One region of the Streptomyces ambofaciens ATCC 23877 genome, then DNA from elsewhere that is predicted to be linked to it. Evidence: riboswitches for the same ligand, from Rfam matches in the RefSeq annotation. Region 1 holds a riboswitch; the other holds the start of a gene.
What was found. A riboswitch is a leader RNA that binds a small molecule or an ion and turns the genes downstream of it on or off. The one in region 1 is predicted to bind thiamine pyrophosphate.
Positions count from the first base shown of each region.

Region 2: it holds a riboswitch for thiamine pyrophosphate, as region 1 does, so the genes downstream of both, SAM23877_RS25535 (thiamine ABC transporter substrate-binding protein) here and thiO (glycine oxidase ThiO) in region 1, are expected to answer to the same signal.

Region 1 covers NZ_CP012382.1:2,291,593-2,295,385, forward strand. The annotation lists gene SAM23877_RS10315 (Rv2175c family DNA-binding protein) at 1-227, opposite strand, end outside; gene SAM23877_RS10320 (NAD(P)/FAD-dependent oxidoreductase) at 316-1,587, opposite strand; gene SAM23877_RS10325 (avidin-fold protein) at 1,620-1,970, opposite strand; TPP riboswitch at 2,023-2,134, shown strand; gene thiO (glycine oxidase ThiO) at 2,132-3,319, shown strand; gene thiS (sulfur carrier protein ThiS) at 3,316-3,516, shown strand; gene SAM23877_RS10340 (thiazole synthase) at 3,519-3,793, shown strand, end outside.
Region 2 covers NZ_CP012382.1:5,707,899-5,711,691, reverse strand. The annotation lists gene SAM23877_RS25540 (ABC transporter permease) at 1-1,504, opposite strand, end outside; gene SAM23877_RS25535 (thiamine ABC transporter substrate-binding protein) at 1,480-2,568, opposite strand; TPP riboswitch at 2,648-2,753, opposite strand; gene rlmN (dual-specificity RNA methyltransferase RlmN) at 2,805-3,793, opposite strand, start outside.

The sequences.
Region 1 (3,793 bases):
CGCAGCAGCGTCAGGGTCCCGACCAGGCCCTTGACGACCTTGTCCTCGTCGATGAAGGCCGCCGGGACGTGCAGCGCGCGGTTCTCACCGCGGCGAACGGCGATGAGCTGGCCTTCCCTGATCAGCTGGCGTACGCGGGTCACCTCGACGCCGAGCATCTCGGCGATGTCGGGGACGGTGAGCCAGGCAGGCACGAGCGCGTCGATCTTTGCGTCAATCTCGGTCACGCCCACAAGCCTGCCATCCGGCACCGACAGTCGGAAACCGGACCCGTCCGTCACGGCCCCCGGCCCGGGGCGGAAGGGCGCGGAAGGGCTAGGCCGCCGCCGCCTTCAGCGGTCTCGCCGGGTCGGTCAGCAGCCGCGGGTCCATCCCCGTACCCGACTGGATCAGGCGTCTGCCCTGCGCCAGGTCCCGGGGGCGGCCCACCGCGAGCAGGGCGACCAGGCGGTCCTCGCGCAGCCAGCAGACCGACCAGGCCGGCCCCGTGGGATCACCGCGCCACAGGGTGGTGTCGGCCGCCGTGTGGTGACCGGCGTACTGGACGAAGCGCCCGAACTGCTCGGACCAGAAGTACGGCACGGGGTCGTAGGCCTCGGGGGCCTCGTCGGCGGGGGCGCCGACGATGGCGGCGGCGACCGTGCGCGGGCCCTGCAGGGCGTTGTCCCAGTGGTGCACCAGCAGCCGCTCCCCGTAGCGGGCGGAGGGGAAGGACGCGCAGTCGCCGACCGCGTAGACGTCCGGCACCGAGGTGCGCAGGCGGTCGTCGGCCGGCACCTCGCCGTGCGGACCCAGGTCGATCCCCGAGCCGGCGAGCCACGCGGTGGCGGGGCGGGCGCCGATGCCGACGACGACCGCGCCGGCGGGCAGCCGTGAGCCGTCGTCGAGGACCACGTGGCCCGGCCCCCCGGGAGCGGCGGGCTCGACGCGCTCCACGCGCGCGTGCGTGCGCAGCACCGCGCCCGCCTCGGCGTACCAGGCGGTCATCGGCGCGGCGACCTCGGCGGGCAGCGCGCCGGCGAGGGGCCGGTCGGCGGCCTCCACGACGGTCACCGCACAGCCCGCCTCCCGCGCGGCGGTGGCGAACTCCGCGCCGATCCAGCCGGCGCCGACGACCACGATGTCGTGCTGGCGGGCCAGCACCGGGCGCAGCCGTTCGGCGTCGTCCAGGGTGCGCAGCAGGTGCACGCCGGGCACGCCCTCGGCGCCGGGGAGCCGGATCGGTTCGGCGCCGGTCGCGAGGACCAGGGCGTCGTAGGGCACGGGTCCCGCGGAGGTGTCGAGGACGTGCTCGCCGGGACGGACGCCCAGGGCCTCGCAGCCCAGCCGCAGGGTGATGTCGAGGGCCTCGAAGTCGACGTCGAAGGCGGAGCCCTCGGCGGTGCCGAGCAGGACGGCCTTGGACAGCGGGGGCCGGTCGTACGGCTGGTGCGGCTCCGCTCCGATCAGCGTGACGGCACCCGTGAAACCCTGCTCCCGCAGGGCGACCGCGGTCTGCACGCCCGCCATGCCCGCGCCCACGACGACCACGCCGTGCTCCGCGTCCGCCGCCCGGCCCCGGGTCCGCTCCTGCGTCTGCTCGCTCACCTGATCACCTTAGACACCTGACGTTCTGTCAGTCAGTGCTCGTGCGGAGTGACCTGCTCCACAACGCTCGTCCCGCTGCCCCGCCTCGACTCCCACTCCCAGGTCTCCTCCAGGCGCACCCGACCGTCCGGCAGCTCGACGACGGTCGAGGCGCAGTGCCCCGAGGACGTACCGCCGTCCGTCTTGAGCTGCACGTACCGGAAGTCGAGCCGGTCGCCCTCCCGGGTGCCCACCAGACGGCCGCGGACCACGTCACCACCCTCGTACTCGGCCCACACGGCGCCGTCCCTCTCGTGGTAGGTGAACCGGGTGCGCGTGCCCACCTGACCGGGCGCCTGGTCGGCGACGGGGGCGAGGACGAGACCGTCGAGTGAACGCGCCATGGGCACAGGCTCCCTTACACGTGCGATGCGCTGCGGGCTAGGGTGGCCAACGTAAAGCACTCGCGGGAGCCCGGACGCACCGGGCTGAGAGGGAGGCTGGCGGCCTCCGACCGTACGAACCTGATCCGGGTCATGCCGGCGAAGGGAGGGGCTGGACGCCCATGTCGTCTCCGTCACACACGTCGTCCCGTGCATCCGACGTCCTGGTCGTCGGCGGGGGGATCATCGGCCTGGTCACGGCCTGGCGCGCCGCGCAGCGCGGGCTCGTCACCGCCCTCGTGGACCCCGAGCCGGGCGGCGGGGCCGCCCAGGTGGCGGCCGGGATGCTGGCCGCCGTCACGGAACTGCACTACGGCGAGCAGACGCTGCTCGCCCTGAACCTCGCCTCGGCCCGCCGCTACCCGCGGTTCGCGGCCGAGCTGGCCGACGTCACGGGCCACGACCTCGGTTACCGCCGCTGCGGCACCCTCGCCGTCGCGCTGGACGCCGACGACCGCGCCCACCTGCGGGAACTGCATGCGCTCCAGCAGCGCTCGGGCCTGGACTCGGAGTGGCTGTCGGGGCGCGAGTGCCGCCGCCTGGAACCGATGCTCGCGCCGGGCGTGCGCGGCGGGCTCCGGGTGGACGGCGACCACCAGGTCGACCCCCGGCGTCTGGCCGGTGCGCTCCTGGCCGCCTGTGAAGGCGCGGGGGTGGTGTTCCACCGGGTGTGGGCCGACCGGCTCACCGTCGGGCGCGGCGAGCGGGCCACGGGGGTGGTGACGGCCGACGGGACGGCGCTGGAGGCCGGGCAGGTGGTGCTGGCCGGGGGCAGCCTGAGCGGACGGCTCGCGGGCGTCCCGGACGACGTGCTGCCGCCGGTGCGGCCCGTGAAGGGGCAGGTGCTGCGGCTGGCGATGCCGGCGGCGCACGGGCCCCTGCTGAACCGGACGGTACGGGCGGTGGTGCGCGGCAACCCGCTCTACCTGGTGCCCCGGGAGAGCGGCGAGCTGGTCGTCGGCGCCACCAGCGAGGAGCTGGGCTGGGACACGACGGTCACCGCGGGCGGTGTCTACGAGTTGCTGCGCGACGCCCACGAGCTGGTCCCCGGCATCACCGAGCTGCCCCTGACCGAGACCCGCGCGGGGCTGCGCCCGGGCTCCCCCGACAACGCCCCCCTGCTCGGTCCGACCGAGCTGGAGGGTCTGCTGCTGGCCACCGGGCACTACCGCAACGGCGTCCTGCTCACCCCGGTGACCGGCGACGCCATGGCGCACGTCCTGACCACCGGGGAGCTGCCGGCCGAGGCCCGCCCCTTCACCCCGCGGCGTTTCAGCGCCGCTCCCGCACTCTCGGAGCAGTCCGCATGAACATCTCCGTCAACGGCGAGCCGCGCGAGGTGGCTCCCGGCACGGCCCTGGACGCCCTGGTGGGCACGCTCACCGCGGCGCCGTCCGGAGTCGCCGCCGCCCTGAACGAGACCGTCGTCCCGCGCGCGCGGTGGTCCGCCACCGCCCTGGCCGAGGGCGACCGCGTCGAGGTCCTCACCGCTGTCCAAGGAGGCTGACCATGGCCGACGATCCCTTCGTCCTCGGCGGTACGTCCTACACGTCCCGCCTGATCATGGGCACGGGCGGGGCGCCCAGCCTCGATGTGCTGGAGCGCGCGCTTGTGGCCTCCGGTACGGAGCTGACGACCGTCGCGATGCGGCGGGTGAACGCCTCGGTGCACGGGTCCGTGCTGTCGGTGCTGGAGAGGCTCGGCATCCGGGTGCTGCCGAACACGGCGGGCTGCTTCACCGCCGGGGAGGCCGTCCTCACCGCCCGGCTGGCGCGCGAGGCGCT
Region 2 (3,793 bases), 3.4 Mb from region 1:
GCGCGATGAACACGGTGGCCCCGAACTCCCCGAGCGACACCGCGAAGGCGAACCCGGCCGCCACCAGCAGGGCCCGGCGCACCATCGGCAGGTCCACCTCCCGCCACACCCGCCAGGGCGACGCCCCGAGCACGGACGCCGCCTCCCGCAGCCGTGCGTCCACCGCCCGCAGCACCGGCAGCATCGTGCGCACGACGAAGGGGACGCCGACCAGCGCCTGCGCGAGCGGCACCAGGATCCAGGTGGATCTGAGGTCCAGCGGGGGTTCGTCCAGCGCGATCAGGAAGCCGAAGCCGACCGTCACGGCGGAGACCCCGAGCGGCAGCATCAGCAGCGCGTCGAAACCGCGTACGAAGCGGCCCGCGTCGCGCCGGGTGAGCGCGGTCGCGGCCAGCGCGCCGATCACCACGGCGATGGCGGTCGCGGCGAGGGCGTACTGGAGGGAGTTGCCGATCGCCTCGATCGGCGGGACGAGGAAGGTACCGCCGTCCGCGCGGGTCAGCGCCCGGTAGTAGCCGAAGCCGGACGCGCCGAGCGAGCGCTGCACCAGTACCGCCAGCGGCAGCAGGACGAGCCCGGCGACGGTGACCAGCACCCCGGCGAGCAGCGCCCACTGCCCGGCCCCGCGCGGGCGGCGCGCCGTCCGCGCGGCGTCCACCAGCCGCAGGGCCGTCTCCCGGCGCCGTACCGTCCAGGCGTGCACGGCGAGGACGGCGGCGACCGCGACGAACTGGATCATGGTCAGCACGGCGGCCGTGGACAGGTCGAAGACCTGCGAGGTCTGCCGGTAGATCTCCACCTCCAGGGTGGAGAAGGTGGGCCCGCCGAGGATCTGGACGACGCCGAAGGAGGTGAAGGTGAACAGGAACACCATCAGCGCGGCGGCGGCCACGGCGGGCCCGAGCGCGGGCAGCGTGACCGTCCGCCAGGCGGTGAGGCGGGACGCGCCGAGCATCCGCGCGGCCTCCTCCTGCCGCGGGTCGAGCTGCGACCAGAGGCCGCCGACGGTGCGTACGACGACCGCGTAGTTGAAGAAGACGTGCGCCAGCAGGATCGCCCACACGGTGGTGTCCAGCCGAAGGCCCCACAGCTCGTCGAGGAGGCCGCCGCGTCCGACCAGCGCCAGGAACGCCGTACCGACGACGACCGTCGGCAGGACGAACGGCACGGTCACCACGGCCCGCAGGAACTGCTTGCCGGGGAAGTCGAAGCGGGCGAAGACGTACGCGCCGGGCAGGGCGATCAGCAGGGTGAGCGCGGTGGAGGCCAGGGCCTGCCAGGTGGTGAACCACAGCACGTGCCGGATGTCGGACTGGGCCAGCACGTCGGCGATCCGCCCGAACCGCCAGACCCCGTCGGCCTTCAGCCCGCGCGCGACGATCGCGGCGACGGGATAGGCGAAGAACACCGCGAAGAACGCGACGGGCACGGCCATCAGGCCGAGCCGCGCTGCGCTCCCGCGCGCGGTGCTCCGGCGTTTCACTTCAGTACGAGCGAGGTCCACGACTTGACCCACTGGTCGCGGTTGTCGGCGATCTTCGCCGGGTCCATGGTCTGCGGGTCCTCGGCCTGCGGTCCGAACTTCCGGAACGCCTCGGGGATCCGGGCCCCCTCACGCACCGGGTAGACGAACATGTTCAGCGGCATGTCGTCCTGGAACTCCTTGCCGATCAGGAAGTCGAGGAGCGCCTTGCCGCCCTCGGGGTTGGCGGCGTTGTCCAGCAGTCCCGCGTACTCGATCTGGCGGAAGCAGGTGCCCTGGGCGACGCCCGTCGGCGCGGTGGCCGGCTGCGGGTCGGCGTAGATCACCTCGGCGGGCGGGGAGGAGGCGTAGGAGACGACGAGCGGGCGGTCGCCCTTGGCCTTCTTGCCGCCGGACGAACCGGAGAACTCCTCGTTGTACGCCTGCTCCCAGCTGTCGACGACCTTGACGCCGTTCGCCTTCAGCTTCTTCCAGTAGTCCTGCCAGCCTCTGCCCCCATCCCCGTACTTCGCGGCGGTGCCCAGCAGGAAGCCGAGGCCGGGCGAGGAACTGGCGGCGTTCTCGGTGACGAGCAGGTCCTTGTACCGGGGCTCGACCAGGTCGTCGAGGGAGTCCGGCGGGGTCAGCCCGCGCTCGCTGAAGTACGCCTTGTCGTAGTTGACGCAGACGTCTCCGGTGTCGACGGGAGTGACCCGGTGCTCGTCCTGGCCGGCCCGGTACTCAGGGAGGATCAGGTCGGAGCCCTTCGCCTCGTACGGCTGGAAGATCCCGTTGTCGAGGGCGCGGGACAGCAGCGTGTTGTCGACGCCGAAGAAGACGTCCCCCTGGGGGTCGTCCTTGGTGAGGATGGCCTTGTTGACGGCCTGACCCGCGTCGCCGTCCTCCAGCACCCTGACCTTGTAGCCGGAGCTCTTCTCGAAGGCGGCGATGACGTCCTTCGACGCGGCCCACGAGTCATGGCTGACCAGGGTCACGGTCCTGGAGTCGCCGGACCCCTGACCGCCGTCCGACGAGCCGCAGGCGGCCAGGGTGCCGACCATGCCGAGTCCGAGGGCCAGGACACTGACCTTCTTGGTGATGCTCACTGAATTCCTCCTGGGTGACCAGGAGAAGACGCGGCCCCGCCCGGAACCCCTGGCGAGGGTCCCGGGCAGGGCGCAACAGCTCGAGTGGTGACCGATCTCCCTACCCAGAATGACCTGGGCCAGGTTCGGAGGGTCTGCGGCCGGTGCCGCACTCTCAGCGCTGTGGCGCTCCCCTGTCGGAATATGAAGATGTACTGACCTGTGAAGATGTGTGCGTGGTACTGACGCCGGTCAGGTTACCGCTCGCTCGCGGCGAGCTGACCACACGCCCCGTCGATCTCCTGGCCACGGGTGTCCCGGATCGTCACCGGCACACCGTGCGCCGCGATCGCCTCCACGAACGCCTTCTCGTCCTCGGGCCGCGAGGCGGTCCACTTGGAGCCGGGCGTGGGGTTGAGCGGGATGAGGTTGACGTGCACGGGCCTGCCCTTGAGCAGCCGCCCGAGCCGGTCACCGCGCCACGCCTGGTCGTTGATGTCCCGGATCAGCGCGTACTCGATCGACAGCCGGCGCCCCGCCCGCTCCGCGTACTCGAACCCGGCGTCCAGCACCTCGCGCACCTTCCACCGCGTGTTGACCGGCACGAGGGTGTCGCGCAGCTCGTCGTCCGGCGCGTGCAGCGAGATCGCGAGGCGGCACTTGAAGCCCTCGTCGACGAACCGGTGGATCGCCGGCACGAGGCCGACGGTGGAGACGGTGATCCCGCGCTGGGACAGCCCCAGCCCGTCGGGCTCGGGGTCGGTGAGCCGGCGGATGGAACCGACGACGCGGTTGTAGTTGGCGAGGGGCTCGCCCATGCCCATGAACACGATGTTGCTGAGCCGGGCCGGACCACCGGGGACCTCCCCGTCGCGGAGCGCCCGCATCCCGTCCACGATCTGGTGCACGATCTCGGCGGTGGACAGGTTCCGGTCCAGGCCGGCCTGCCCCGTGGCACAGAACGGGCAGTTCATGCCGCAGCCCGCCTGGGAGCTGATGCACATGGTCACCCGGTCCGGGTAGCGCATGAGGACGGACTCGACGAGCGTCCCGTCGAACAGCTTCCACAGCGTCTTGCGGGTGGTGCCCTGGTCGGTCGAAAGATGCCGGACGACCGACATCAGCTCGGGCAGCAACGCCTCCCGCAGCCCCTCCCGCGAGCCGGCCGGGATGTCCGTCCACTGCTCGGGGTCGTGCGCGTACCGCGCGAAGTAGTGCTGCGAGAGCTGCTTCGCACGGAACGGCT